Regions from separate parts of the Rhizobium sp. K33 genome, predicted to be linked through region 1. Evidence: predicted binding sites of a transcription regulator. Region 1 holds the regulator's gene; each other region holds the start of a gene.
What was found. Region 1 encodes LexA, which represses DNA repair genes until DNA is damaged. Its sites were predicted from a motif close to TGTTCNNNNTGTGTTCNG; they were not measured.
Positions count from the first base shown of each region.

Region 2: the regulator LexA is predicted to act here: its motif matches at 3,863-3,880, upstream of M1E12_RS09840 (ATP-dependent helicase).
Region 3: the regulator LexA is predicted to act here: its motif matches at 5,083-5,100, upstream of dnaE (DNA polymerase III subunit alpha).
Region 4: the regulator LexA is predicted to act here: its motif matches at 1,963-1,980, upstream of M1E12_RS02055 (PA0069 family radical SAM protein).

Region 1 is NZ_CP096478.1:1,512,061-1,519,466, forward strand. Features, by position in the region: gene M1E12_RS07590 (ComEC/Rec2 family competence protein) at 1-1,674, shown strand, start outside; gene lexA (transcriptional repressor LexA) at 1,655-2,371, opposite strand; gene M1E12_RS07600 (DUF1003 domain-containing protein) at 2,573-3,115, shown strand; gene M1E12_RS07605 (VOC family protein) at 3,142-4,035, shown strand; gene kdsA (3-deoxy-8-phosphooctulonate synthase) at 4,032-4,880, shown strand; gene eno (phosphopyruvate hydratase) at 5,094-6,368, shown strand; gene M1E12_RS07620 (FtsB family cell division protein) at 6,510-6,827, shown strand; gene pdhA (pyruvate dehydrogenase (acetyl-transferring) E1 component subunit alpha) at 6,976-7,406, shown strand, end outside.
Region 2 is NZ_CP096478.1:1,971,590-1,978,995, reverse strand. Features, by position in the region: gene M1E12_RS09850 (LysR family transcriptional regulator) at 1-590, shown strand, start outside; gene M1E12_RS09845 (thymidine kinase) at 715-1,314, shown strand; gene M1E12_RS09840 (ATP-dependent helicase) at 1,340-3,820, opposite strand; gene M1E12_RS09835 (efflux RND transporter periplasmic adaptor subunit) at 4,098-5,309, shown strand; gene M1E12_RS09830 (efflux RND transporter permease subunit) at 5,306-7,406, shown strand, end outside.
Region 3 is NZ_CP096478.1:1,150,894-1,158,299, reverse strand. Features, by position in the region: gene M1E12_RS05705 (L,D-transpeptidase family protein) at 114-1,346, shown strand; gene dnaE (DNA polymerase III subunit alpha) at 1,349-4,849, opposite strand; gene M1E12_RS05695 (ABC transporter ATP-binding protein) at 5,181-5,870, opposite strand; gene M1E12_RS05690 (lipoprotein-releasing ABC transporter permease subunit) at 5,885-7,192, opposite strand; gene proS (proline--tRNA ligase) at 7,260-7,406, opposite strand, start outside.
Region 4 is NZ_CP096478.1:446,163-453,568, forward strand. Features, by position in the region: gene M1E12_RS02050 (ribonuclease HII) at 1-605, opposite strand, end outside; gene M1E12_RS02055 (PA0069 family radical SAM protein) at 747-1,904, opposite strand; gene M1E12_RS02060 (glycosyltransferase family protein) at 2,036-2,557, shown strand; gene moaB (molybdenum cofactor biosynthesis protein B) at 2,588-3,136, opposite strand; gene M1E12_RS02070 (4-(cytidine 5'-diphospho)-2-C-methyl-D-erythritol kinase) at 3,136-4,032, opposite strand; gene M1E12_RS02075 (tetratricopeptide repeat protein) at 4,038-5,849, opposite strand; gene M1E12_RS02080 (polyprenyl synthetase family protein) at 5,970-6,986, opposite strand; gene M1E12_RS02085 (putative signal transducing protein) at 7,112-7,342, shown strand; gene M1E12_RS02090 (tRNA1(Val) (adenine(37)-N6)-methyltransferase) at 7,350-7,406, shown strand, end outside.

The sequences.
Region 1 (7,406 bases):
TCGAACCGCATTCGAAGCATCCTGCCCGGTGATCCCGGCGCCTTCGCAGCGTCGATCATCACGGGCGAACGCCGGTCCATGTCCGAGGAGGCGACGGAAGCTCTGCGGGTCTCCGGTCTCGCCCATATCACGGCGATCTCGGGCCTCAACATGGCGCTTGCGGCCGGGATTTTCTTCGTTGGACTTCGCGGGCTGCTCTGTCTGGCGCCGGTGCTCGCGGCGCGTTACCCAATCAAGAAAATCGCGGCTGTCGGAGCGCTTCTTGCAACAACAGGATACGTGTTGATCTCCGGCTATCAGGTCTCGGCCCTGCGAGCCTATCTGATGACAGCAATCATGCTGGTTGCCGTGCTCTTCGACAGACCCGCGATCAGCCTGCGCAATCTTGCGCTGGCGGCAACCGCGATCCTTTGCCTGCAGCCGTCGACGGTCATGGGACCCAGTTTCCAGATGTCGTTTGCAGCGACCGCGGGGCTTATCGCAGGCTATGCCGGCTGGCGCGCCCGACCGCGGGCGATCCTGCCGCCGGCCCGCGGCCTCGGCTGGCGCGTGGCAGCCGGAGGTGCTGCTTTCGTCGGTGGAACGCTCGCGACCTCGCTGATCGGTGGGCTTGCCACCGCAGTCTTTGCCATCACCCATTTCCACCGCCTGTCGACCCATGGCCTGGAGGCCAATCTCGCCGCCATGCCCCTGATCTCGCTGGTCGTAATGCCGGCGGGCTTCATCGCCATGCTGCTGATGCCATTCGGTCTCGACGCGCCCTTCTTCTGGATCATGGGGCAGGGGCTCGAATTGGTCCTGCAGGTCGCGCACACGGTGGCAGGCTGGGGCGGCGGCTATGTCTTCCCGCGTCTGCCCCTCTTGTTTCTGCCTGGCACTGTTGCCGGGATGTTGCTGCTGACCTTGCTGCGCACGCGCCTGAAGCATGCCGGCACCGCGTTGATCGCCGTCACGGTGGCGGCGACATGGCTGGCCGCACCGAGATCGATTGGCGAGCTGATGATCAGCGAGGACGGCCGTCTCGTCGGCGTCTGGACCGGCACAGGGGAAACATCAGGCTTCGCGACCAACAGACTACGCCCGCCGGCCTTTGTCTTCGATCAATGGAAGCCGGTGCTCGGGCATGAAGCTGCGACCGCACCTCGCATGCTCACGGAAACTCTGCCGCCGGCACCGGACTGGCGCATCGGCGAGGAGTGGACGGATGTGCAGACCAGAGAGGCGGAGGCCGCTTTCGACCGTCTCACATCGGCAGCCCAGGCGACCCGGTTTGTCTGCATCAAGCAGGCTTGTGTCTTGAAGCTCTCGACCGGGAAACTGCTGATCACCATCGATCGCTCGGATCTTCTGGGCCTCGCCTGTGATCGCGCAAGCATCGTTGTCCTTGCCGCACGGACCCGAATGACAGCCTGCCGGTCGGGCGCTACCTTGTTTTCACAAACAAGCCTCAGAGCCTCAGGTGCGGTCGAGGTCTTCGGCCTCGCTGATAATCCTGACAAACTGATGGTCAGGTCATCCTTCGACGGCGCGCCGAGACCATGGACGGCGCACCGGCTCTACGACTGGCGCACGGCGTCGACCGCCTCCCGACACGGCGTCCCATCACGAGGGCAGGGACCAACCGAACCGACGCCTCCAACGTCCGCCGCTGATCTCAGTGATAGCGGCGAATGAGACCGACCAGCTTGCCCTGGATCTTGACGCGGTCCGGCGGGAAGATGCGTGTCTCGTAGGCGGGGTTTGCGGCCTCCAAAGCGATCGATGCACCCCGACGGCGGAACCGCTTCAGCGTTGCCTCTTCGTCGTCGACGAGGGCCACGATGATGTCGCCGGGATTGGCATTGGACGCGTTGCGGATGATGACCGTGTCGCCGTCGAGAATGCCGGCCTCAATCATCGAATCGCCCTTGACCTCGAGCGCATAGTGATCCCCGGATCCGATCATCTCGGCGGGCACCGTGATGTCATGCGTGTTGTTCTGGATCGCCGAGATCGGCACACCAGCGGCAATCCGCCCCATGACCGGCACCGAAATGGAAGAGCTGTTGTCCTCGACCGGCGGTTTGCTCAGCGTTGGCGCCGGCGGGGTCTTGCCGAGGCTGCCTTCGATTACGCTTGGGGCAAAGCCGCGGCGGGGCTGGATACTCGGTGAATAGGCCTCCGGAAGCTTGATCACTTCGAGCGCGCGGGCGCGGTTCGGCAAACGGCGGATGAAGCCGCGTTCCTCGAGCGCCGTGATCAGGCGATGGATGCCGGATTTCGATGCGAGGTCCAGCGCATCCTTCATCTCGTCGAAGGAAGGCGGGACGCCCGATTCTTTCATCCGCTCGTGGATGAAAAGAAGCAGTTCCTGTTGCTTGCGCGTCAGCATATGCGGTGCCCCTAGGGTGAAACAAATCCAGAACAGACACTATCTGTTCCATTTGTGTTCCGCAAGGGGATAAATTTCCGTGAAGAGCCGGTGAGAAAATGCGATAGGCGGCAGAAATAGAACTGACACGAGCCGATTTCGCCGCAGTCGAGCGGCATCAAGGCAGGTGGCGGCTCTATCCACGCGCAAGGACGCATCGGCATGCTGAAGGATATCGAAAAGCTTCTACTGGGTAAGTCTGCGGCGGATCTGTCCTCGGCGGAGAAGAAGGTATTGAAACGCGCGCGGGAGCGCCGGACGGTCTCGACCAATGCCGGCGAGGATTTTCTCGCGCATGCCACTTTCGGTCAGCGCCTCGCGGACGGCATCGCCCGGATCGGCGGCTCCTGGGGCTTCATCATCGGCTTCCTCGTGTTCCTCGCGGCCTGGGTCATCCTGAACACGGTGATTCTCGCGACGCGCTCGCTCGATCCCTATCCCTTCATCTTCCTCAACCTGCTCCTCTCCATGTTGGCCGCCATCCAGGCGCCGATCATCATGATGAGCCAGAACCGACAGGCCGAGCGTGATCGCTTCATGGCGGCGAAGGATTACGAGATCAACCTGAAGGCGGAGATTGAAGTCCTGGCGCTGCATCACAAGATCGACGAGCAGGTCCTGACGGAGTTGCGCGAAACCCGCCAGGAAATCGACGCGCTACGACAGGCGGTCGCTGCCCTTTCAAGCCCATCGCGCAGTTCCTAAATCTTGCCCGAAAACAGGAAACCATGATGTCCAATTCCATGTCTGGCCCGCGGGCGATCGATCATCTCGTCCTGCCCGTGACCGATCTTGAGACCAGCCGGGAGAGACTGAGCCTGCTGGGCTTCACCGTCGCAACCGACGCACGCCATCCCTTCGGCACTGAAAATGCCTGCGTCTTTTTCGCCGATGATACCTATCTGGAGCCGCTGGCTGTCGGGAGCCGCGAGGACTGCCTGGAAGCAGCGCGCACGGGCAATGTGTTCGTGGCGCGCGACCAGGCTTTTCGCTTCCGGCACGGCGAAGGCTTGTCCGCCCTCATCGTCAAGTCGGATGATGCGGTAGCCGATGATCAGCTCTACCGCGACGAGGGGATGAGCGCCGGTCCCATCCTCTCTTTCTCGCGGCAGTTCCGGTTTCCCGATGGGCGGACGGCGGAAGGTTCGTTCCGGCTCGCCTTCGCGGCAGATCTCCGGGCGCCGGACTTCTTCGCCTTCAGCTGCCAGCGCGTGAACCCGATCCCTGCCGATCGCGGCGCGCTTCTGGTCCATGCCAATGGTGCGGCGGGCCTCGCGCGGATCGTTCTGGTGGAGGAAAATCCGAGCGACTTCCAGTATTTCCTGGAAACGGTTCTCGACCAGCGGGATGTGACGGCCCATTCCTTCGGCATGTCCCTCAACACCACGAACGCGGTCGTTGATGTTCTGACGCCGGAGGGGTTCTCGGCCCATTATGGTGTTAAGCTAGGCCAGACTGAACGCGGTCTCCGCGGCGCGGCGGTGGTGGTGGCCGTTCCCGATCTCGGCGTGACAGAAGCAGCCCTCGCTGCTAATGGCGTCGGCTATCAGAAGATTGGCGCGCGCCTCGTTGTCGCGCCGGAAAAAGGACAAGGCGTCACCTTCGCCTTCGAGGAGTTGAAATGAGCGTTTCTCCCAATTCGGAAGTCGTGGTCGGTGAAGGTTCGGCCAAGGCGGTTTTCTCCCAGAAGGGCCGCTTCGCCCTGATCGCTGGCCCCTGCCAGATGGAAAGTCGCGATCATGCCTTCATGATCGCCGGACAGCTTGTCGAACTCTGCAAGGAGCTTGGCCTCGGCCTGGTCTACAAGTCCTCTTTCGACAAGGCGAACCGCACTTCGCTGTCTGCCGAGCGCGGCATTGGCCTCGAAAAGGCAATGGAAGTCTTTGCTGATATCAAGAAGGAGTTCGGCGTTCCCGTCCTCACCGACATCCACACGGAAGAGCAATGCGCAGCGGTCGCCCCGACCGTTGATGTCCTGCAGATCCCGGCCTTCCTCTGCCGCCAGACGGATCTTCTCGTGGCGGCGGCCAAGACCGGCCGTGCGATCAACGTCAAGAAGGGCCAGTTCCTGGCACCTTGGGACATGAAGAACGTTCTGAACAAGATCACCGGCACCGGCAACCCGAATGTCCTGCTCTGCGAGCGCGGCGCGTCCTTCGGCTACAACACGCTCGTCTCCGACATGCGCTCGCTGCCGATCATGGCGGCCATGGGTGCGCCTGTCGTCTTCGATGCCACCCATTCGGTCCAGCAGCCGGGCGGGCAGGGCGGCTCCTCGGGTGGTCAGCGCGAATTTGTCGAGACGCTGGCCCGCGCGGCTGTTGCCGTCGGCGTAGGCGGCCTTTTCATCGAGACGCACCAGGATCCGGACGACGCGCCGTCCGATGGCCCGAACATGGTCAAGATCACCGACATGCGCCGGCTGCTGGAAAAACTGATTGCCTTCGACGACATCGCCAAGGCTGCGTGACCCTCGTTGGCGGCGCTTCAATCGGTTGAACCGGAAGCGCCGCCGACAGTTGCAGTTTAAATCGATTAGATTTCGTTCATTTCGCTTCTGATCCGTCATTGTATTTTCCCGATCATCGGATAAGAGAAGATGACTCAACGGGCGGGTCCGGCGCTTCAGGCGCAGTGATCGGCCTTCCGAGCCTTGTCCAATTTCCGTCACCAGGGAGCGAACATGACCGCCATCACCGACATCATCGGCCGCGAAATTCTCGACAGCCGCGGCAACCCGACCGTCGAAGTCGACGTCTATCTCGAAGATGGCAGCATGGGCCGTGCCGCGGTCCCCTCGGGCGCTTCAACCGGTGCGCACGAAGCCGTTGAATTGCGTGACGGTGGCTCGCGCTACCTCGGCAAGGGCGTCGAAAAGGCTGTCGAAGCCGTCAACGGCGAGATCTATGATGCGATCGGCGGTCATGACGCCGAGAACCAGATCCAGATCGACAACCTGATGATCCAGCTCGATGGCACGCCGAACAAGTCGCGCCTCGGTGCGAATGCCATCCTCGGTGTCTCGCTCGCCGTCGCCAAGGCTGCCGCCCAGTCCTCCGGCCTGCCGCTCTATCGCTATGTCGGTGGCCCGAACGCCCATGTCCTGCCGGTCCCGATGATGAACATCATCAATGGCGGCGCCCATGCCGACAACCCGATCGACTTCCAGGAATTCATGATCGTGCCGGTTGGCGCCGAGACCATCCGCGACGCCGTGCGCATGGGTTCGGAAGTCTTCCACACGCTCAAGAAGCAGCTCGCAGCCGACGGCCACAACACCAACGTCGGTGACGAAGGCGGTTTTGCCCCGGGTCTCGCTTCGGCTCCGGCGGCTCTGGACTTCATCATGAAGTCGATCGAAAAGGCCGGCTACCGTCCGGGCGAAGACATGCATATCGCGCTCGACTGCGCCTCGACCGAGTTCTTCAAGGACGGCAAGTATGTTCTCGAAGGCGAAGGCCGCACGCTCGAGCCGGAAGCCATGGCCGAGTACCTCGCCGAGCTCGCTGCCAAGTACCCGATCTTCTCGATCGAAGACGGCATGGCAGAAGACGATTGGGATGGCTGGAAGGCGCTGACCGACAAGATTGGCAAGAAGGTCCAGCTCGTCGGCGACGATCTCTTCGTCACCAACTCGGCCCGCCTGCGCGACGGCATCAAGATGGGCGTTGCCAACTCGATCCTCGTCAAGGTCAACCAAATCGGTTCGCTCTCCGAAACCCTCGACGCCGTCTCGACCGCGCACCGCGCAGCCTATACCGCCGTGATGTCGCACCGTTCGGGCGAGACCGAGGATTCGACAATTGCCGATCTCGCAGTGGCCACCAACTGCGGTCAGATCAAGACCGGTTCGCTCGCCCGTTCCGACCGCACCGCCAAGTACAACCAGCTGATCCGCATCGAGGAAGAGCTGGGTCCGCAGGCCGTCTACGCCGGCACGTCCATCCTGCGCGGCTGATCGCGTACAGAGTCAGTTTGAAAGCCCGCACCGGTTCCCCGGCGCGGGCTTTTTCTTTTTCGCCCTTGTTAAGGTCAACGGTCGGTTAAGACATGGGCGCTAGTGTTGGATCCAGTTTCGCGTTTCAGGGCATTTGTCGGCATGTGGACCAGACATCACAAGAAAAAGAAGTACGGTCGTCTTATTCTCCCCGCAGTGACAATCGCCTTCCTGTCCTACTTCGGCTATCATTCCATCCATGGTGATTATGGTCTGCGCGCTGGCCAGGAATTCGAGCGGATTCGCAAGGAGCGGGCCGCAGAGCTGGACAAGCTCGTGGCGCATCGCACGGCGCTCGAGAAGGAAGTGGGTCTGCTGAGTGACGGCTCTCTCGATGAGGATATCATCGATGAAAAGGCGCGTTACCAGCTCAACATGTCGCGCCCGGATGAAATTGTCATCTTCAACACCTATTTCTGATTAACCTGAAACTAGTTAATCGTAAATTTTTCAGTCATTACAGTTGCTTGCGGCGAATGTGAGCCATGCATTTATGGCATTGCCGCCGCCGCCTTTCTTCCCTATTCTGTGTCCAACTTTGGACCATAATAACCCATGGGAGGGATGCATGGCGCCTCGCAAGCCTGCGACTGCGACCGGTCGGAAGCCTTCGGCCAAGCCTGCCAAAAAAGAATTCACCCAGGGAGCCATTGTCGAGTTCGACAAGGCTCAGGAGCTTGCAGCCTATCGCGAGATGCTCCTCATTCGCCGTTTCGAAGAAAAGGCCGGCCAGCTCTATGGCATGGGCTTCATCGGCGGCTTCTGTCACCTTTATATCGGCCAGGAAGCTGTCGTTGTCGGCATGCAGATGGCGCTGAAGGACGGTGACCAGGTCATTACCGGTTATCGTGACCACGGCCATATGCTGGCCTGCGGCATGAGCGCCCGTGGCGTCATGGCCGAGCTGACCGGACGTCGCGGCGGCCTGTCCAAGGGCAAGGGCGGCTCGATGCACATGTTCTCCAAGGAGAAGAACTTCTACGGCGGACATGGCATCGT
Region 2 (7,406 bases), 460 kb from region 1:
TGCCGCGGTTGATCGAGCGCCTGAGGCAAAGGCATCCCGGTGTGAAGCTCGAAGTGGATACGACCAATGTCCTGCGCGACTTGGTTGGTGGCGAGGCCGATGTGGCGCTGCGGGCGTCACCCGCCCCCACTCAAGCGGGTCTGGTGGGGGTTCGTCTGATCGAGGACTACTGGAGCCTCTACTGCTCGCGGTCCTACAGCCTTCGCCACGGCGTCCCAAGATGCGTCGAAGACCTGGCCGGCCACGCCATAATTGGCATCGATGCCCATGTCCGCGGCCGCCCGATCTTCGATTGGGCAACGAAGAACTTCCCGGCAGAGGTGTTGCTCCGGCACAACTCGGTGCCCGCCGTCTTCACCAGCGTCAGGAATGGCGTCGGCGTCGGCTTCTACTCCGACTTCGTGGCGGCCGGAGATCCGGAACTGGTTTTCTGTTTCCGCCCGCCGGTGCCTCCTGCCGCCGAGGTGTGGCTCGTCACGGATGAGCGGCTGCGTCATGTGCCTCGTGTCCGCGCCGTCATGGACGTGATCAAGGAGCTGGTGAAGGAGATCAGCGGGCAGCGAATGGCGGCGGCGGCTGTGCCGGCCTGAGGGCGCCGTTTTTGCGGCAGTCGGTGCAATTGCCTGTTGGCAAAGTCTTGTGGCGGTTGTCCCGCGGGGCTGGCGTCCTTTAGAACGTTGCCGATCACGAACACAGTTTTCGAGCAGCGACGCCTTGGCCAAACTTCATTTCATCTATGCCACCATGAATGCCGGCAAGTCGACGCTGTTGCTGCAGGCCGCCTATAACTACCGCGAACGCGGTATGCGGGTTGCCACGCTGATCAGCGCGCTCGACAATCGAGCAGGCAAGGGCTTCATCGGCTCCCGCATCGGCTTGAAGGCGGAAGCGGAGGCCTTCGGCCACGATGAGGATCTTTTCTCCGCCATCAAGGCCGATCATGAAGCCTCGCCGCTGTCCTGTGTCTTCGTCGACGAGGCGCAGTTCATGACCACCGACCAGGTCTGGCAGCTCGCCCGGATCGTCGATGTGCTCGACATACCCGTCATGGCCTATGGATTGCGCACCGATTTTCGCGGGGAGCTCTTTCCCGGTTCCAAGGCGCTGCTTGCCATCGCCGATGAACTGACCGAGGCGCGTTCGATCTGCCACTGCGGCCGCAAAGCGACGATGGTCGTGCGCATGGGTGAGGACGGCAAGGCGCAGCGGGACGGGGCACAGGTGTTGATCGGCGGCAACGAGACCTATACCTCGCTCTGCCGGCGTCACTGGCAGCTCGCCTTCGCCGCCGAAGAAGTGCATTCGGCGGCCTGATCCTTACGAGAAGCGAAAAGGCCGATCAGCCGGCCTTTTCCACGAACCCATCCAGCACCCGTTTCTGGCCGGCGCGGTCGAAATCGATCGTCAGCTTGTTGCCTTCGATCGAGGCGATGTTGCCATTGCCGAACTTCAGGTGGAAGACGCGGTCGCCGACAGAGAAGCGCGAGGGTTCCGACGTCGTCGACTTGGCGACCAGTTCACCCTCGATCGTCTTGGCACGGGGCCCACTTTCGCCATAGCCGATGCGCTCGACAGCATGGCCTGAGCGAGTGCCCCAGTTGTCGCGCGTGGCATCCGTCTTGTTCGCCTGGGCGCGTTTCCAGCCCGGCGTGGAATAGCTGTTCTGGAAGGGCTCCTGCTTGTCGAAGCGGGACTGCCCATAGGGGTTGCGACCATAGCCGCCATAGGAGGTCTCGGCTTCGGCGACCTCGACATGCGCCGGCGGCAGTTCGTCGAGGAAGCGCGAGGGCATGGTCGACTGCCAGAGGCCATGAATGCGGCGGTTGGAGACGAACCAGATGTGGCAGCGGCGCTTGGCGCGGGTGATGCCGACATAGGCGAGGCGACGCTCTTCTTCGAGGCCAGAGCGGCCGCCTTCATCCAGCGCCCGCTGATGGGGGAATAGGCCTTCTTCCCAGCCCGGCAGGAAGACGGTCTCGAATTCCAGTCCCTTGGCCGAGTGCAGCGTCATGATCGAGACGGCATCGAGGTTTTCGTTGGTCTCGGCATCCATGACCAGCGAGACATGTTCGAGGAAGCCGCGCAGGCTCTCGAAGGCCTCCATCGAGCGGATGAGTTCCTTCAGGTTTTCCAGCCGTCCCGGCGCTTCTGCAGACTTGTCGTTCTGCCACATGGCCGTGTAGCCGCTCTCGTCGAGGATCTGCTCGGCAAGTTCGGTATGGGGCGTGTTTTCGAGAAGCGACTGCCAGCGGCGGAAGTCGGTAACGACGTCGAAAAGCGCCTTGCGCGCCTTCGGCTTCAATTCGTCGGTCTCGATGATGTCGGCGGCTGCCGCGAGCATCGGGATGTCGCGGGCGCGGGCATAGTCGTGCAGGTTGCGGATCGTGGTGTCGCCGAGGCCGCGCTTCGGCGTGTTGACGATGCGCTCGAAGGCGAGGTCGTCGGCCGGCTGGCAGACGAGGCGGAAGTAGGCCATGGCATCGCGAATTTCGAGGCGCTCGTAGAAGCGAGGGCCGCCGATGACGCGGTAGTTCAGGCCGAGCGTGACGAAGCGGTCTTCGAACTCGCGCATCTGGAAGGAGGCGCGGACCAGGATCGCCATGTTGTTCAAGGGATGCTGCTGACGCTGCAGCTGCTCGATCTCTTCGCCGACGGCGCGGGCTTCCTCTTCCGAATCCCAGGCAGCATGGACGACGACCTTGCCGTCGTTCGGGTCGACGCGGTCGGTAAACAGGGTCTTGCCGAGGCGGCCTTCGTTGTGGGCAATGAGATGACCGGCGGCGCCGAGGATGTGTTCGGTCGAGCGGTAGTTGCGCTCCAGCTTGATGACCTTGGCGCCCGGGAAATCCTTCTCGAAGCGCAGGATGTTGTCGACCTCGGCACCGCGCCAGCCATAGATCGACTGGTCGTCATCGCCGACGCAGCAAACATTCTGCGGCACGCCCGGGGGACGTTGGGCAAGCAGCCTCAGCCACATATACTGCGCGGTGTTGGTGTCCTGATACTCGTCGACCAGCACGTATTTGAAGCGCTGGTGATACTCCTTGAGCACGTCCGGGTTCGCCTTGAACATGCGGATCGGATGCAGCAGCAGATCGCCGAAATCGCAGGCATTCAGGGTCTTCAGGCGGTTCTGGTAGGCGACATAGAGTTCGCGGCCCTTGCCATTGGCAAAGGCGCGGGCGTCACCTTCCGGGATTTGCGCGGGGTCGAGGCCCTTGTTCTTCCAGCCATCGATCATCTGGGCGAACTGCTTGGCCGGCCAGCGTTTGTCGTCGAGACCCTCGGCCTGGATGATCTGCTTGATCAGGCGCACGACATCATCGGTATCGAGAATGGTGAAGTCGGAGGAGAGGCCCACCAGTTCGGCATGCCGGCGCAGAAGCTTCACGCCGATCGAGTGGAAGGTGCCGAGCCAGGGCATGCCTTCGACGGCACCGCCGACCAGATGGCCGATGCGCTCCCTCATCTCGCGCGCTGCCTTGTTGGTGAAGGTCACCGCCAGGATCTGGCTCGGAAAGGCCTTGCCGGTTGCCAGGATGTGGGCGATGCGGGTGGTGAGAACGCGCGTCTTGCCTGTGCCGGCGCCCGCAAGCACGAGGACCGGACCATCGATGGTTTCGACGGCTTCTCGCTGTTCCGGGTTCAAGCCGGAGAGGTAATCGGGCGCGCGAGCCTGGTCACGGGCGGCCATGGCGCGGGCGGCAATGCCCAGTCCTCCGGCGGCAGGCGTGCCAGCCGCGGGGGCAGGAGATCCAGCCGGCTTGCGCGGCGCGGGCTCTTCGTCGAAGAAGGGAATGTCGTCGAAACCGTTACTCATGCGGCCCAATGTAGTGATTCGGGTCGGAAAGGCCAGTGACGGCGTTCTGGTTTTATTCCTTGCGCCGTGTTGCGCACGGATTTCCAGGCGCGTGTCTGACGGGATGTGCTAAGCTCGCCGCCTGAGACTTTCCTTTGCATGCAGCCGGGCCGAGATCACGGTGGCGTGAAAAGACGCGAGATTACAAATCAGTAAGCTTGGCGTTCTGCCATTGCCACTTGGGGTTTGCGCCCGATACTTAACCGACATCATCCAGTTCGACATTTCGGAGCCCTGCATGCCGCTTTGGAAGCAACTCGCCATCAGTATTGCCCTAATTTTCGTTGCCCTCTGTTCCTGGGTCTATTTTTCTCCGGGAGCGGGGCAGACGCTCGTGTCCATGGGCGTGCCGCAATCGGTGGTGGCTCTCGTCTCGGGTCAGCCTGACGGCGAGGGACAGCAGGCCCAGGGTCAGTCGGCTCAGGGCGCTGTACAAGGACAAGGGCAGGGACAGGGGCAAGGGCAGGGCGGTCGCCGCGGCGGCAATCAGAACATCCTTGTAGCGACCCAGCCGGTGACGATCGGCGTGGTCAATGACCGGCTGAGCGCGATCGGTGACGGCGAGGCCATCGAGGCCGTGACCGTCATGCCGCAGGCTTCCGGTACCATCGCGGAAATCCTGGTCTCCTCAGGCCAGAAGGTGAAAAGGGGCGACATCATCGCCCGCCTCGACCGCGAAGAGCAGGTGATCCTGCGCGATCAGGCAGCCGTTGCGCTGCGAAGCGCCAAGGAAAAGGCCGAGTCCTATCGCAACCTGCAGAGCTTCTCGCGCCTCGACGTTCTCGACGCACAGATTGCCGAGGAACAGGCGCAGCTGCAGCTGACGACCGCCGAGCTCAATCTGAAACGTCGCGACATCGTGGCGCCGATCGACGGCACGATCGGGATCGTCGGCGTCAGCATAGGCGACAACGTGACGAACACGACCGCCATCGTCTCGCTCGACAACCGCAGCCAGCTTCTGGTGGATTTCTGGGCGCCCGAGCGTTTCGCAGCCGCCGTAACCCCCGGCATGGCGGTCGAGGCGAGCTCCGTTTCGCGTCCCGGCCAGGTGTTCAAAGGCAGCGTCGAGGCCGTCGACAACCGAGTTGACGAGGCGAGCCGCACGATCCGCATTCGTGCGAAGATCGACAATCCCGACGATGTGCTGCGCGCCGGCATGTCCTTCAATGTCGTCATGCGATTCCCCGGCGACCAGTATGCGGCCGTGAACCCGCTTGCGGTTCAATGGGATGGCGAAGGCTCTTTCGTCTGGCAAATCATTGATAACAAATCCGTGAAGACCCGCGTCACCATTGTCCAGCGCAATTCCGACCAGATCCTCGTCGACTCCTCTTTGACGGAAGGCGACGTGGTCGCGGTCGAAGGACTGCAGCGGGTGCGTGAAGGCGGCGCGGTCGAGGTCGCGGGTGGCGATCGGGCCGGTACCGAGGAGGTCGCCACACGATGAGCGCGACAGAGAACGGTTCCGAACAGTCCGGCCGCAGCTTTACCGCACTGTTCGTCCGCCGGCCGGTGCTGGCTGCGGTGCTCAATACACTTCTTGTCGTTGCCGGTCTGGCAGCCCTGGCCGGCATCGAAATCCGCGAATTGCCCGATGTCGACCAGCCGGTGATCACCGTCAGCACCGACTATGACGGTGCATCCGCTCAGACCATGGACCAGGAGGTGACCCGCATCATCGAAGGGGCCGTCGCCCGGGTGAGCGGCCTCAAGTCCATGTCGTCGCGCTCATCGTTCGGGGATAGCCGGACCACGCTTGAATTCGGCGACAATGTCGACCTCGCCGTGGCTGCCAACGACGTTCGGGATGCGCTCGCGCGGGTGCGCAATCAGCTTCCGGATGATGCGGACGAGCCGCGCATCGTGAAGGCCGATTCGGATTCCCAACCGATCATGCGCCTCGGCGTCACCTCCAGCACGCTTTCCATGGAAGACCTGACGCTGCTGGTCGAGAACGAGATCTCCGACCGCCTGGCGGCGGTCGAAGGCGTGGCCGATGTTCAGATCTATGGCGATCAGGAAAAGGTTTTCCGGATCGACGTGAACCAGGCGGCTTTGGCGAGCCGGGGCCTGAGCGTTGCCGATCTTGCCACGGAATTGCAGAGCGCGTCGCTCGACGTGCCCGCCGGCACACTGGAATCGCAGACGCAGGATATTGTCGTCCGTGCCACGGCGAACCTCACGACGGTCGAGGATTTCGAGAATGTATTGATCGGCGAACGCGTGCGTTTGCGCGATGTCGCGACAGTTACGCTCGGACCGGATGACGGCTCGACGTCGCTCCGATCGAACGGCGTACAGGGTGTCGGTCTCGGCATCATCCGCCAGGCTCAGTCGAATACGCTGAACATCTCGGCCGGCGTCCATGCGGCTGTCGATGCCATGGCGAGTGCTCTGCCCGAGGGCACACGGGTGATTGTCACCAGCGACGACGCCGTGTTCATCCAGGGCGCGCTGCACGAGGTGGAGATCGCGCTGGGCCTCTCCGCCATCATCGTGCTGGTCGTGCTTTACCTCTTCCTCCGCGACTGGCGGGCGACGCTGATCCCGGCGCTCACCATGCCGGTTGCGCTGATCGGGACCTTGGTTGCGATCTATCTCGTCGGCTTCTCGATCAACATCTTGACGCTGCTCGCGATTGTTCTCGCCACCGGTCTCGTCGTCGATGATGCGATCGTGGTGCTCGAGAACATCGTGCGTCGACGCGCCGAGGGCATGGGGCCTCGGGCGGCTGCCGTGCTCGGCACGCAGGAAGTCTTCTTCGCGGTTCTCGCGACGACGGCGACGCTTGCCGCGGTCTTCATTCCGCTTTCCTTCCTGCCGGGGCAGCTTGGCGGTCTCTTCCGCGAATTCGGCTTCGTGCTTGCGTTTGCAGTTCTCCTGTCCTCGATCACGGCACTCACGCTCTGCCCGATGATGGCGTCGCGCATGCTCTCACGCCAGAGCGAGGAGAAAAAAGGACTGCTGGGCGCCTTCGGCAAGCGGTTTGCAAGCTTCTATGGCCGCAGCCTGCGCGCCTGCCTTGGCAACCCGCTGATCGTGGTTGTCGTGGCCGGCATGTTTTCGGGCGCCGCCTACCTCGCATTCACGATGATCCAGAGCGAGATCACGCCACGCGAGGACCGCTCGGTCGTCCTGATGCGGCTCACGACACCGCAGGGATCGAGCCTCGCCTATACCCGTGACCAGTTGCAGCGGGTCGAGGAGAACCTTCAGCCCTTGCGGGACAATGGCGAGATCCAGAACATCTTCTCGATTTCGGGCCAGGGCTCTTCCAACAGCGCCTTCATGGTCATGACGCTCGCCCCCTGGTCGGAACGCGAGCGATCGCAGGACGAGATCGTTCAGGACGTCAATGCGGCCGCCGCCAAGGTGCCGGCGCTTCGCGGCAATGTCTTCCAGACGAACAGTTTGAGGATCCGTGGCGCCGGCAGTGGCCTGCAGATGGCCATGGTCGGAGCCAGTCATGAGCGGCTGACCGAGGCTGTGCTGGCCATGGTCGAGCAGATGCGCGATCGTCCGGAATTCCAGACCCCGCGGATCG
Region 3 (7,406 bases), 360 kb from region 1:
GACAGTTGATCACAGCGACGTGACAAGGCCGCGCTATACCGTTTCACAAAACTTTTCTTAAACATCGCCTCATAGACTGCTGGCATTCAGTTTTGCGTTTCAAGTGGTCGACCATGTTTCAGCGTTTCGCCCTCGCCTTCAGCCTATCTCTTGCGGCCAGCACGGCACTGGCCGCGGAGGGTCCGTTGCAGATCTTCGTCTCGAAGGCCGATCAGTCGCTCACCGTCTATGACGGCGACAAGGTTGTGGCGACGTCCAAGGTTTCGACCGGCAAACCCGGGCACACGACGCCTTCCGGCATCTTTTCGATCCTGGAAAAGCGCAAATATCACGAGTCCAATCTCTATTCGAACGCACCGATGCCCTTCATGCAGCGGCTGACATGGTCGGGGATCGCCCTGCATGAGGGCAAGGTCCCGAACCATCCGGCCTCGCATGGTTGCGTGCGCCTACCCAATGGCTTTGCCAAGACGCTCTTCCAGATGACCGAACGCGGGGCGCATGTGATCATCACCGACGATCCGGTGGTGCCGAAGCCTGTCGTCCACGCCAACCTGTTCACGCCGAGGCTGCCAGTCGACGATGGCGGGCTCTTGTCGGATGTGGAATTGCGTCCCGGCCGAGTTGAGGCGGGACTGAAGCCTGTGGAAGTGGCGATGAATTCCGTCACACCGCGCAGCGGTGCGGAAACCAAGCTCACGATCGAGGAGCCGCCACCGCTCAGGATCCTCATCACACGCCGCACCCAGCGCGATGTCGCGATGGACGTGCAGCGGCTGCTGAACCAGCTGGGCTTCGATTCCGGCGTTCCGGACGGTCTGCTTGGCTCGCGGACGATTGCGGCGATCAAGGCTTTCAAGGACAAGAATGCCATCGCAAGGGATCCGGAAATCCTGTCGAAGCCGTTCCTCGCTGCCCTCTACGCGCAAGCCGGCGAAGACCATCCGCCCATGGGCCAGTTGATGATCCGGCAGAAGTTCCAGCCGCTGTTCTCGGCACCCATCGATCTCAAGGAGCCTGAAAAGGCGCTCGGCACCCATTTCCTCGAAGCGACCGATGTCGACCGCTTCAAGCGCAAGGCAGTCTGGCGCGGCGTGACGCTCGACGACCACCTGCCCGCCTCCACCCAGAAGCGGCTTGGGATCACGATCCTGGCAGACGACCCTGCACTCTTCACGGCTGAAGCGGCACTTTCGCGCATTGTGATGCCCGATGAGCTGCGCGCCCGCATCGAGACCATGCTGAGCGAAGGGTCGTCGATCACCATTTCCGACACGGGCCTCGGTCAGGAGACTGGGAACGGCACGGATTTCATCACCGTGACACGGGCCAGGCCAAGGGTCTGAACTCAGACGAGCTCCACATCCAGAACGCCGGGCGTCGAGCGCATCGCCGCTGCGATCTCCGGCGAAATCCGGAAGCGCTCGGTGAGTTCCACCTCGATCTCGCGCTGCCCCTCGTCCTTGATGACGATGAAGGAGACGAGACCGTCACCCCTTGCGTTGAGATGGGCGGCCACGGCGCGCAGGGGACCGGAATCACGGACATAGACGCGCATGGCCTTCTGCATGCGGATCGACTGCTCTTCCAGCGACTGGGCCGTCTGGATGCGCAGGCCGATGCCTTCGGGGCGCTCTTCGGCCTGAACCGTGATCACCAGAGATTTCCCAGCCTCGAGGAGATCGCGATACTGGTTCAGCCCTTCGGAGAACAGCACCGCTTCGTACTGGCCTGAGGCATCCGAGAAGGTGACGATGCCCATCTTGTTGCCGGTGCGCGTCTTGCGCTCCTGCTTCGAAATCACCGTGCCGGCGAGACGACCGGCGGTGGCGCCCTGTTTCACCGCGACGGAGAAATCCGCAAAATTCTGAACGCGCAGCTTTTCAAGCAAGTCGCGATAGGCGTCGAGCGGGTGGGCGGAGAGATAGAAGCCGAGCACCTGAAATTCACGCATCAGCTTTTCCGAGGAGAGCCACGGCGTATAGGGCGCAAAGGCAATGCGCTCGGGGCCGCTGGCACCGCCTGCACCGAACATGTCGGACTGGCCGCTGACGGCGTTTTCCTGGGCGCGCTGGGCATAACCCATGATGCGATCGATGCTGCCGACGAGTTCGGCGCGGTCGCGGCCAAAGCAATCGAAGGCGCCGGCGGCGATCAGGCTTTCGAAGACGCGACGGTTGATCTGCTTGGGATCGATCCGGAGGCAGAAGTCCTCGATGCTGTCGAAGGGCTTGTCGCCGCGCACCTCGACGATGTGGTCGACGGCCCCCTCACCCACGCCCTTGATGGCGGCGAGCGCGTAATAGATGCGGTTCGGGCCGGTCTGGAAATGGCGATAGGATGTCTGGACCGAGGGCGGCACGACTTCGATGCCGAGACGGCCGGCATCCTGGCGGAAGTCGACCAGCTTTTCCGTGTTCGACATGTCGAGCGTCATCGAGGCGGCGAGGAACTCGACCGGGTAATGCGCCTTCATGTAGGCCGTCTGATAGGAGACGATGGCGTAGGCTGCCGCGTGCGACTTGTTGAAGCCGTAGTTCGCGAACTTGGCAAGCAGTTCGAAGATGTTCGTTGCCTGCGGCTTGGACACGCCATTCTTCATCGCACCGTCGACGAAACGGGCGGACTGCTTGTCCATTTCCTCCTTGATCTTCTTACCCATGGCGCGGCGCAGAAGGTCCGCTTCGCCGAGCGAGTAGCCCGACAGGACCTGAGCGATCTGCATGACCTGCTCCTGGTAGACGATAACGCCCTGGGTTTCCTTCAACAGGTAGTCGATCTTCGGATGGACGGAGGCAACCTCCTCCTCGCCATGCTTGCGGGCGTTGTAGACAGGGATGTTCTCCATCGGACCCGGGCGATAAAGTGCCACGAGCGCGATGATGTCCTCGATGCAGTCCGGGCGCATGCCAATCAGGGCCTTGCGCATGCCGGCGCTTTCCACCTGGAAGACGCCGACAGTCTCGCCGCGTGACAGCATGTCATAGGTCTTGACGTCATCGAGCGGGATCGCCGCCAGATCGACCTTGATGCCGCGTTGTTCCTCGACGAAATCGACCGCCGTCTTCAAAACGGTCAGCGTCTTCAGGCCGAGGAAGTCGAACTTCACGAGGCCGGCCTGTTCGACCCATTTCATGTTGAACTGGGTGACCGGCATGTCGGAACGCGGATCGCGATACATCGGCACCAGCTTCGACAGCGGGCGGTCGCCGATGACGATACCGGCGGCGTGGGTCGAGGCGTGACGGTAGAGGCCTTCGATCTTCTGGGCGATTTCCAGGAGGCGCGCGACGACAGGTTCCTCGTCGGCCGCCTCGCGCAGCTTCGGCTCCTCCTCGATCGCCTTCGACAGCGGCGTCGGATTGGCCGGATTGTTCGGCACGAGCTTACAGATCTTGTCGACCTGGCCGTAGGGCATTTCGAGCACGCGGCCGACGTCGCGCAGAGCCGCACGGGCCTGCAGCGACCCGAAGGTGATGATCTGACCCACCTGCTCGCGGCCGTATTTTCGCTGAACGTAGCGAATGACCTCTTCGCGGCGCTCCTGGCAGAAGTCGATGTCGAAGTCGGGCATCGAGACGCGTTCCGGATTGAGGAAGCGTTCGAAGAGCAGCGAGAAGCGCAAGGGATCGACGTCGGTAATCGTCAGCGCGTAGGCAACCAGCGAGCCCGCACCGGAACCACGGCCTGGGCCGACCGGGATGTCATGCTGCTTGGCCCATTTGATGAAGTCCGAAACGATCAGGAAGTAGCCAGGAAACTTCATGCGCTCGATGACCGAAAGCTCGAATTCCAGCCGCTCGCGATAGTCCTTTTCCTCGTAGCCCGGCGCCATGCCGAGCGCTGCGAGGCGCTGGTCGAGCCCCTCGACCGCCTGGCGGCGAAGCTCGAGCGCTTCCTCGCGTTCGGCCTCTTCCGGGTCATCACTGCCGCCGGTGAAGCGCGGCAGGATCGGCTTGCGGGTATCGAGGATGAAGGAGCAGCGTCGAGCGATCTCGACGGAATTCTCGAGCGCTTCCGGCAGATCGGCGAAGAGCTTCATCATGTCAGCCCGGCTCTTCAGATAATGGTCCGGGGTCAGACGGAAGCGATCGTCATTGGAGACGATGGCGTTGTGGGCAACCGCCATCAAGGCATCGTGGGCATCATAATCATCCCGCGCCGGAAAGAAGGCCTCGTTGGTGGCGACCAGAGGGATGTCATGCTGGTAGGCGAGCTGCACCATGCGCCGCTCATGCGTGCGATCGTATTCCCCGTGCCGCTGCAGTTCGACATAGAGTCGATCGCCGAACAGTTGCTTCAGCGCAAGAAGCCGGCTTTCCGCCTGAGCCTTGTGCCCGTCTTTCAGCATCCTGTCGACAGGACCACCGCCAGCGCCGGTGAGCAGGATCAGCCCTTCCGTGCCACTCTCTTCGAACCAGGAGAGCTTCACATGCGTCGGCTGCCCGGCATCGCCGCCGAGATAGGCACGGCTCACCAGATCGACGAGCCGTTCATACCCGTCTGCATCGGAGGCCAGAACAACGACGGAAGGCAGATCCGGGAGATGCCCGTTGCCACCGCGTTTTTCGCCGGTGGAATCCTCCATATCGATGGACAGCTGGCAGCCGATGATCGGCTGAATGCCGTCCCCGAGCGCCTTCTGGGAGAATTCCAGCGCGACGAAGAGATTGTTGGTATCTGTGATTGCGATCGCCGGCTGCTCGTCGGCAACAGCCTTGCCGAGGATCTTCTTAAGCGGCAGCGCGCCTTCGAGCAGCGAATAGGCGGAATGCACCCTCAGATGCACAAAACCGGGGCCATTGCCCTGCCCACCGGACGCTTCCTTAGCGACGCTGCCCTCGCCCATACCGCTTCATTCCTTGCTTCATGAATCGGTCGGGATTTTCGGTCTTCGCGTCCGCGAAGTCCAGAAGGAAGTCGGGCGGCAAAGCCTTCCTCACCAGCTTTGCCGCCCTTGATTTCAGAGAGCCATCATCAGCAGGGTCATGCTGGATACGAATACGGCCATCGAGGCAAATGCAGCAACGTCGCGAAGAATATCGGTCATTTCTGTCTCCTTGTCCCTTTATGTTTTTATTTTGTTCTTATCTTGTTCCAAAGTCAACCCAAAAAAACCGTGAACCTCGGTAGAGCGATTCTACCGAGGCACGGGCCTGCTTCAGACTGGGATTTGGGTCTTAGACCTCGAGTTCGACGACCTTGCCGTCGACGAGGGTCACACAGCGATCCATGCGGCGCGCGATGTCGTGATTGTGGGTCGCGATCATGGCCGAAAGACCGGACTGGCGGACGAGCGCTTCAAGCGCCGAGAAGACGTAGCTCGCCGTCTCCGGATCAAGGTTGCCGGTCGGCTCGTCTGCGAGCAAGACAAGCGGCGCGTTGGCAACCGCACGGGCAATGGCGACACGCTGCTGCTCACCGCCGGACAATTCGGCAGGCCGGTGGTCGGCACGGTGGCCGACGCGCATATAGTCAAGAAGCTGCTTGGCGCGTTCTGCGGCTTCCGGCTTGGACAGTCCCGCAATCAGCTGCGGCATCATTACATTTTCCAGCGCGGAGAATTCCGGCAGGAGATGGTGAAACTGATAGACGAAGCCAATCGACTTGCGGCGGATGGCGGTGCGTTCCTCATCGCCGAGCTCCTGGCAGGCGACACCGCCCACGGTGACTTCGCCGCCGTCGGGGTGTTCGAGCAGTCCCGCCACATGCAGAAGCGTCGACTTGCCGGTTCCTGACGGGGCGACCAGTGCAACCGTCTCACCGCTGCGCAGCGTGAAGTCCGCCCCCTTGAGGATCGAGAGGACAGTCTCGCCCTGACCATAATGGCGATCGATGCCGGTGAGCGTGAGAACCACGTCTTTTGCCATTGATTTCGGCATCCTCATTCGTAACGCAGGGCCTGAACCGGATCCAGGCGCGAAGCCCGCCAGGCCGGGAAGATGGTCGCCATGAAGGACAGGCTGAGCGCCATGATAACGACGGAGAGCGTCTCGCTCATGTTCATGTCGGCCGGCAGCTGGCTCAGGAAATAGAGTTCCGGATCGAAGAGCACGGTGCCGGAGACCCAGGAGAAGAACTGGCGGATGCTCTCGATGTTGAGACAGACGATCACGCCCAGAAAAACGCCGGCGATCGTGCCAACCGTGCCGATCGCGGCACCCGTCATGAAGAAGATCCGCATGATCGCGCCCGAGGTCGCGCCCATGGTGCGCAGGATGGCGATGTCGCTTGCCTTGTCCTTCACCAGCATGATCAGGCCGGAGATGATGTTTAGAGCCGCGACCAGAACGATCAGCGTCAGGATCATGAACATGACATTGCGCTCGACCTGCAGTGCGGAGAAGAAGGTCTGGTTGCGCTGGCGCCAGTCAGTGAGGAAGATCTGCCGGCCGGCGGCCTCCTCGATCTGCGGGCGAAGTTCGTCGACGGCGTCGGGATCGGCGATGAAGAGCTCGATCGACTGGACGATGCCTTCGACGTTGAAATAGAGCTGGGCCTCCTCGAGCGGCATATAGATGATCGAGGCGTCATATTCGGACATGCCGATCTCGAAGATGCCGGAGACCGGGTAGGATTTGACGCGCGGATTGACACCGAGCGGCGTGACATCGCCTTCCGGCGAGACGAGGGTGATGGTGTCTCCAGCGGCCAGACCAAGCTGAGCGGCCATGCGCGATCCGATCAAGACGCCCTGCCCCGTGGCAAAGCCGACCATGTCGCCGGAGCGGATGTTGGACGACACGACGGTGAGCTTCGTCAGATCATCCGGACGGATGCCGCGCACGAGCGCGCCGGTGCCGGCCCCTTCACGGCCCGAGGCCAGCGTCTGGCCCTCGACCAGCGGCAGCGCCATGGTGACGCCCGGGACTGCCGCAAAACGTTCGGCAAGCCCGGCATAATCGCTCAGCGGCTGGTCGACGGCCTGGACGATCATATGGCCGTTGATGCCAAGGATGCGCGAGACGAGCTCGGTGCGGAAGCCGTTCATCACGGCCATGACGATGATCAGGGTTGCGACACCCAGCATGATCCCGATGAAGGAGAAGCCGGCGATCACGGAGATGAAGGCTTCCTTGCGGCGGGCGCGCAGATAGCGCCAGGCCACCATGCGCTCAAAGCCGGAAAAGGCGCGCGCTGATGCCGCCTTCCCCTTGTCTGCCGTCTCGTTGCCAGCGGCCGTCGTCGCCATGGTCTCTCCTTGCCTCGGGATTGCGGTTTCGCACACCCAGTCTCGGTTCGGCTTGAGGCGAAAAGCCTCAGGCCGTCAGCTTGTTGATCGCGGCCTCGATCGTGAGGGTCTCGCGGGCGCCGGTCTTGCGGTCCTTGAGCTCCACCTCGCCAGCGGCGACGGCACGCGGACCGGCGATGACCTGGACGGGAACGCCGATCAGGTCGGCGGTCGC
Region 4 (7,406 bases), 1.1 Mb from region 1:
CCATGGGTGACGATGGCGCTGCGGTGCCGGTCTGTGCCGTAACCGGCATGCACCTCGAAACCGTAGTCGGGATAGACGAGCCCGGCGCGAACCATCATCCGGTCGCGCATCACCTTGGCGACGATCGAGGCGGCTGCGATGGAGACCGACCGCGCATCGCCCTTCACCACGGCCTCCCCGGCGCAGATCAGACCAGGGGGAACATCGCGGCCATCGGCCAGCACATGGCATGCCTCCTGGTCGAGCCCCGCCACAGCGCGGCGCATGGCATCGAGGCTCGCCTTGCGGATGTCGATGAGGTCGATGCGCCGGGGTGACGACGAGGCAATGGAGACCGTCGCCTGCCGCAGGATAACCTGATAGAGCGCTTCCCGCTGGCTCGCCGAGAGCTTCTTCGAATCGTTCAATCCCTCAGGAATGCGCTTGGGGTCGAGGATCACGGCGGCGGCAACGACCGGTCCTGCCAGAGGCCCGCGTCCTGCCTCATCGGTTCCGGCGACCGGCCAGCTGCCGCGGCGCTTGGCGCGGCTCTCGAGCGAGAAATCTGGAACCAGCGGCAGGTCAGGGAAGAGGCCAGGAGAATCGGGTGGCGTGCGACGTTTCATGCGGCAGAAATCGCACGCGCACCCGACCTCCTGCAAGTCCCCGGTCCCGATCGCCGATCATGGCGACAGGGGCGGCTTACCAGGGACCACATCCGGTGCGAGGCGGCGGACAACAGCACCGGAATCACGAATAGAAACCCGTCAGAGCAGAGAGAGTTGAACCCCGTCGCTGTTGGGCGAGACGAACAGATCTTCCCTCAGATGCAGGCTGCGGCGCATCAGGCCGAGCCGTTTGGTTGCCATTTCGAACCGGCGGCTGATCTGCCAGGCATAGGGGCCGGCACCTTTCATCCGCTTGCCGAATTCGGCGTCATAATCCTTGCCGTCGCGCATCGAACGCACCAGCGACATCACATGCCGATAGCGGTCCGGATAGTTCTGCAAGAGCCAATCGCGAAACAGCGGGCTCACTTCGAGCGGGAGGCGCAAGAGCACATAGCTTGCCTCCGACGCGCCGGCCGCCTTGCCGCTATCGAGGATCCGCTCGATCTCGTGGTCGTTTAGAGCCGGAATGACCGGGGCCATCATCACCGCCACAGGAATGCCGGCTTCCGACAGCGCCTTGATCGCCTCCAGCCGCTTGGCCGGGGTCGAGGCGCGGGGCTCCATCGTCCGTGCCAGCTTGCGGTCAAGCGTCGTCACCGAAATTCCGACCTTCACCAGACCACGTTCGGCCATGGACTTCAGGATGTCGATGTCGCGCAGGATGAGCGCCGACTTGGTCACGATCACCACCGGGTGGTTCGCCTTGTCCAGGATCTCGAGGATCTGGCGCATGATGCGCCATTCCCGTTCGATCGGCTGATAGGGATCCGTATTGGTACCGATAGCAATCGGCTTCACCTTGTAGCCGGGCTTGGAAAGCTCCCGCTCCAGGAGGCGCGGCGCATCCGGCTTGGCAAACAGCTTGGCCTCGAAGTCGAGACCGGCCGACAGGCCCATGTAGCTGTGCGTAGGCCGCGCAAAGCAATAGATGCAGCCATGCTCGCAGCCGCGATAAGGGTTGATCGAGCGATCGAAGGGGATATCGGGAGATTCGTTGCGGGTGATGACGCTGCGCGGCTTTTCCACCTGCACCTCGGTGCGGAAGGGCGGCATGTCCTCGAGCGTCTGCCAGCCATCGTCGAAGGCCACGCGTTCCTGGCTCTCGAACCGCCCTGCGGGATTGATGCCGGCCGCACGTCCGCGCCGCCGATCGATCTCGATCCGCATGCCCGAAGCATTCATCATCGCATCGGCAATATCTGCCGTATTGCCGGGCTGGAAGGCAGCCTGGCTCACAAGAGACAGCTCGTTCATGTTTGCTCCTCGCAGGCTTTGCAGCCCCGCTCAATGACTTTATTCCTAAACGGAAAATGAGAACAATGCAAGAACAAACTTCATCCAAACTGCTTGTGGCAAAAGTTTGTGCAATGCGATAGATATAGGCAATGCTCACAGTCATCATGGAATGCCACGATCAGGAACCCGAGCTGGCACAGACCCTGTCCGTGCTGGTGGCAGGCGCTGTCGAGGGTCTTGTCAGCGATGTCATTGTCCTCGATCACGGCTCGCAAGACGGCTCCTCGCTGGTCGCCGACGCCGCCGGTTGCCGCTTTTATCAGCAATGGGACATGAAGGATCTGCTGGCGACGGCGCGGGGTCAGTGGCTGCTGCTGATCGAGCCGGGGGCGCGACTGGGGGCAGGCTGGGTCGATGAGGTGTCCGAATATGTGGCGCTGAACAAGGCCCCGGCCCGATTCTCCGAATCGCGGCTCTATCGTCTGCCATTCTACCGCCGCCTGACCCGCAGCCGGCCGCTTCTGGAAAACGGTCTGCTCATTCCCAAGCGTCAGGCGCTGGGCCTGGCCGGAGAGGGCAGGGAGCTTCTGCAGCTTGCGAAAGGCCACAAGCCACGCCGTCTGGCCTCCGAGATCATACCCTCCTGGGTCGCGCGCGAAGCACGTCGCTGATCCGGATTTCCGTGTACGAGAAGACGGCGCTCAGCCTTGGCTGCGCCTCAGGTGCTCGTCGAGCCGTGGCATGATTTCAACGAAGTTGCAGGGCATGTGCCGATAGTCGAGCTGCAGCTTGATGATGCCGTCCCAGGCGTCCTTGCAGGCGCCGGGCGAGCCGGGCAGCACGAAGATGAAGGTGGCATTGGCAACGCCGCCCGTAGCACGAGACTGGATCGTCGATGTGCCGATCTTGTCGTAGGAGATGCGGTGGAAGACCTCGGAAAAGCCGTCCATGCGCTTTTCGAACAGCGGCTCCAGCGCCTCGGGCGTCACGTCCCGGCCGGTAAAGCCCGTGCCGCCGGTGGTGATAACGACATCGATCTCCGGCTGCTTCGTCCAGTCTTCGACCTGCGCCCGGATCGCGGCCTTGTCATCTTTCACGATGGCGCGCTGGACGAGCCGATGGCCGGCCTCTTCGATACGGGCAACCAGCGTGTCGCCGGATTTGTCGTCGAAGAGGCTGCGGGTGTCGGAAACCGTGAGCACGGCAATGCCCACGGGGATGAAGGGGCGGCTCTCGTCGATGCGGCTCATCAGCTTTCTCCCGGGACGGTGCGTGTCAGAAGCACATACCAGTTCGGCCGATAGGCCGAAAGCGCAAGGGCGGCCTTCATCGCTGCAGCCTCGGTCTCGTAGAGACCGAAACAGGTAGCGCCAGAGCCGGACATGCGCACGAAACCGGCAAGGCTCTGGCGAAGCAGGTCGCAGGCTTCGGCAATCTCCGGCACCAGCGCTTCGGCCGGCGGCTGCAGGTCGTTGCGCAGCACCGAGAGCGACTTCATCCATTCCGAAACGTTGGGCGCCGCAGTCATCTCGCCGATCGGTGCATTGTCCCGCCGCGTCAGGCTGCGGAAGATCTCCGGGGTCGAGACGGGCTTCAGGGGATTGAGCAGAACCAGCGGCACGGAGGGCATCGCGGCCTTCTCGATCGCCTCGCCGATGCCTCTGGCGCGCAAGGGCGTGGAGGCGAGACACATCGGCACGTCGGCGCCCAGCTGGATTGCGATCTCCTGGAGTGTCTGAGCGGGCAGTTCGGCTTTCCAGAGCCTCAGGAGCCCCCGCAGCGTGGCAGCCGCATCCGCCGATCCGCCACCGATGCCCGAGGCGATCGGCAGGCTCTTGTCGAGCGTGATCGCGACTGGGCCATATGGCTGACCCTGGGCGTCAAGGGCCACCCGCAGCAGGTCACGGGCCTTCAGAACCAGATTGTCGTCCTGGGAAAGCTCGGTGCCGAAGCGACCGACAACGCGAAAACTGTCGCTATCTGCCGTCTCGAAGACCAGTTCATCACCGTCTTCGGCAAAGGTCACGAGACTGTCGAGCAGGTGATACCCGTCGTCACGCCGGCCTGTGACATGCAAAGCGAGGTTGATCTTGGCCGGAGCCGTCTCCACGATCCGCTCCGGCCGGCGCTCTGCAACAGGTGTCATGCGGGTCAGGTCTTCTTGTCGTCTTTCTTGGGCTCTTCGGCCGGCTTGCTCTCGACCTTGGCTGCATCTGCCTCGATCGGCGGCAGACCCTTCTCGATCTTCGCCTGGATCTTCGGAACCTCGGCTTCCTCGGGTTCGGAGGCAAGAGCCCGCTTCCACTGATACTTGGCTTCGAGCTTGCGTCCGACGCGCCAGTAGGCATCGCCAAGGTGGTCGTTGATCGTCGCATCGCCGGCGCGCAGTTCCACTGCCCGTTCGAGCTCGACGACGGCTTCCTCGAAGCGACCGAGGCGATAATAGGCCCAACCGAGCGAATCGACGATGTACCCGTCATCCGGCCGCAGTTCGACGGCCTTCTTGATCATCTCCAGGCCTTCCTGGAGATTGCGGTTCATGTCGACCCAGGAATAGCCGAGATAGTTCAGAACCTGCGGCTGGTCGGGATTGAGCTCGAGTGCCTTGTGGAAGTTCGGCTCGGCCTTGTCCCACTTCTTTAGGCGCTCATAGGCAATGCCGCGCTGGAAGAACACCGACCAGTGGTTCCGCGACGGCGTCTGGCCGATGATCTCGACCGCCTTGTCGTAATTCTCCGCCATCGCCGCATAGTCCTTGGCGTCGGAGAGCACGCTGCCATAGGCGAGATAGCTGCGGATGTCCTGCGGATCGGAGGCGATGAGCGCCAGAAGGTGCTCGCGCGCTTCCTGTACCTTGCCAGTCTCGGCCAGCGTCAGGCCCAGCTGCAGCTCGGAAATCCGCCGCATCGGCGAAGCCTCGGGCACCTGGCGATAAAAGGCGATTGCCTTTTCCGGCTGCTTCGCATTCTCGGCAATGCCGCCGAGCAGGATCAGCGTGTCGGCCGCATCCTTGTCCAGCGCATGCGAGAGCTGGAGGTAGAGCATCACGGTGTCTTCCGCGCCTTCGCGGTTCAGCGCGCCGCCGATCGAAAACAGGACGCCGGCAGCGCCCTGGGCCGCAGTTGCGACCACGGGCTTCGGCTGACGGCCGGCCTCGATCTCGTCGCGCAGTGCCTTGAAGGGCGCAAAATTGGTGATGAGCTCGCCGCCGGCAGCCAGCGCATCGAGCGCCTTCTGCTTGTTGCCCGCCTGGGCTTCGAGCGTTGCCAGAGCGATGACCGCACGGGCAAAGGTATCGGGTGCCGTCGCGCCGCCATTGCGGTCGGTTACGGTTTCGGTCAGCGCCTTGCGCGCCGTGTCCGTGTCGCCGACCATGGCCGCCATGACGCCGAGATTATAGTTCTGGAAGATGCCGTACCAGCTCGGTCCGTTGAGGTCCTGCACCAGCTTCAGCGCTTCCTTGCCTTTGCCTTCGCCGACCTTCGTCCAGGCGATCAGCAGCTGGTTCATCAGCCGGTCCAGATCATTCGGACCCTGATACTTAAAGTGATCGAGCGCCTCGGAATAGTCGCCGTCGCGGATCGCCCGGAAGCCGAGCGCCACCGAGGTCACCCGCTCCACCGCCGGATCCTTTTCCAGAACCTTGGCGAGATCGGCACCCTCGTCGAACTGGCCGTTCATGATGAGCGCGATCATCAGGCGCTGCTGCAGCTCCAGCTCGTTCGGCGTGAATTCCAGCGCCTTCTTGTAGAGCTTCACCGCATTGCCATAGTCGCGGTCGGTCTCGGCCGTTCTCGCCGCCAGAAAGGCGCCTGCGAAGGAATCGACGCTTTCGATGTCGAAGCTTTCGGTTTCCTGTGCTGGCGATGTGGCCGCAGCAACTGCCATCGGCGCCTGCGAGACGCTGAGAAGCAGCGCAAGTGCGGTGCCGGCGAGAGAGCGAAGGGCAAAGCTTTGCCGCATGAAGGAGCCTTTCCAGAACCGAAGACGAGCGCGCGTCACCCGCGCGCGGGCGAGACGCGATGATTCACGGACAGAATGGCTTTTTTGAAGCAGCCTCGCAAGGCAATCGACGGTGACGCGTCAATTGACGCGCGAAATGCAGAAGTCGATCACGTCGTTGAGCGCGCTCTTCCACGGCGTTTCCGGCAGGGGTGCCAGCGCATCGCGTGCGATCTTGCCATAATGCTGTGCCCGCTGGATCGTATCGGTCAGCGCATCATACTTGCCGATCAGACCAAGCGCCTTTTCGAGCCGCGCATCGTCGTTCTGGCCGCCCTCGATCGATTCCTTCCAGAATTCGCGCTCGGCTGCCGTGCCGCGGCGATAAGACAGGATAACCGGCAGGGTGATCTTGCCCTCACGGAAATCGTCGCCGACATTCTTGCCGGTTTCGGCAGCCTTGCCGCCATAGTCGAGCACGTCGTCGACCAGCTGGAAGGCAAGACCCAGATTCATGCCATAGGACTTCAGCGCGCTGCGGGTGGCCTTGTCCGTGCCTGCGACGATCGGACCCACTTCGGCGGCGGCGGCAAACAGGGCCGCAGTCTTGGCGCGGATGACGGCGAGATAGTCGTCTTCGGTCGTCTCCATGTTCTTGGCGACCGAAAGCTGCAGCACTTCGCCTTCGGCAATCACGCAGGCCGCCGTCGAGAGAACGTCAAGTGCATCGAGCGAGCCGACTTCGACCATCATGCGGAAGGCCTGGCCGAGCAGAAAGTCGCCGACAAGCACGCTGGCCTGGTTACCCCAGATCGTGCGGGCCGTGGACTTGCCGCGCCGTAGATCGCTTTCGTCGACCACGTCGTCGTGCAGCAGGGTTGCCGTGTGCATGAATTCGACCGAGGTCGCGAGCTTGATGTGGTGATCGCCCTCGTAGCCGAACATGGCGGCCGTCGCGAGCGTCAGCATCGGGCGCAGCCGCTTTCCACCGGAGGAAATCAGATGATTGGCGACTTCCGGGATCATCTGCACATCGGAGCCGGCCTTCGACAGGATCAGCTGGTTGACACGCTCCATGCCGCTTTTCGTCAGGTCCACCAAAGGCTTGACGGATGCCTGTTTGTTTTTGCTTTCCTCAAGCGGTATGACTACGCCCAACGCACCGGACTCCTGTTCAATTTGGAGGCCGACAATAAAAAGCCGGAGGAGCCACGGCAAGGGGCGAATTGCCTCGCTTTCGGGCTTGAACACGGTTTTGCCGTAAACAGTGAGTTCTGAAATCGATGCATGAGATCATTCGCAGTAACGACGTCGTCCTGCTCTCCTTCGCTGAAAGCCTGATGCGCGATGCCGGGATCGCCACCATGATCGCCGACCAGTCGATGAGCATTCTGGAGGGATCACTCGGCATGCTGCAGCGCCGCCTGCTGGTGGATTCCGACTGTGTCGACCAGGCTCGCCGCATTCTGACCGATGCCGGCCTGGGCGCAGAACTGCGCGACCGCGAGGACTGAGGTCGCCATGGCGGCAGGCACAGAGCCCTTGAGCGAGCAGCCCGTGCAGGAAACGGTGGACGCC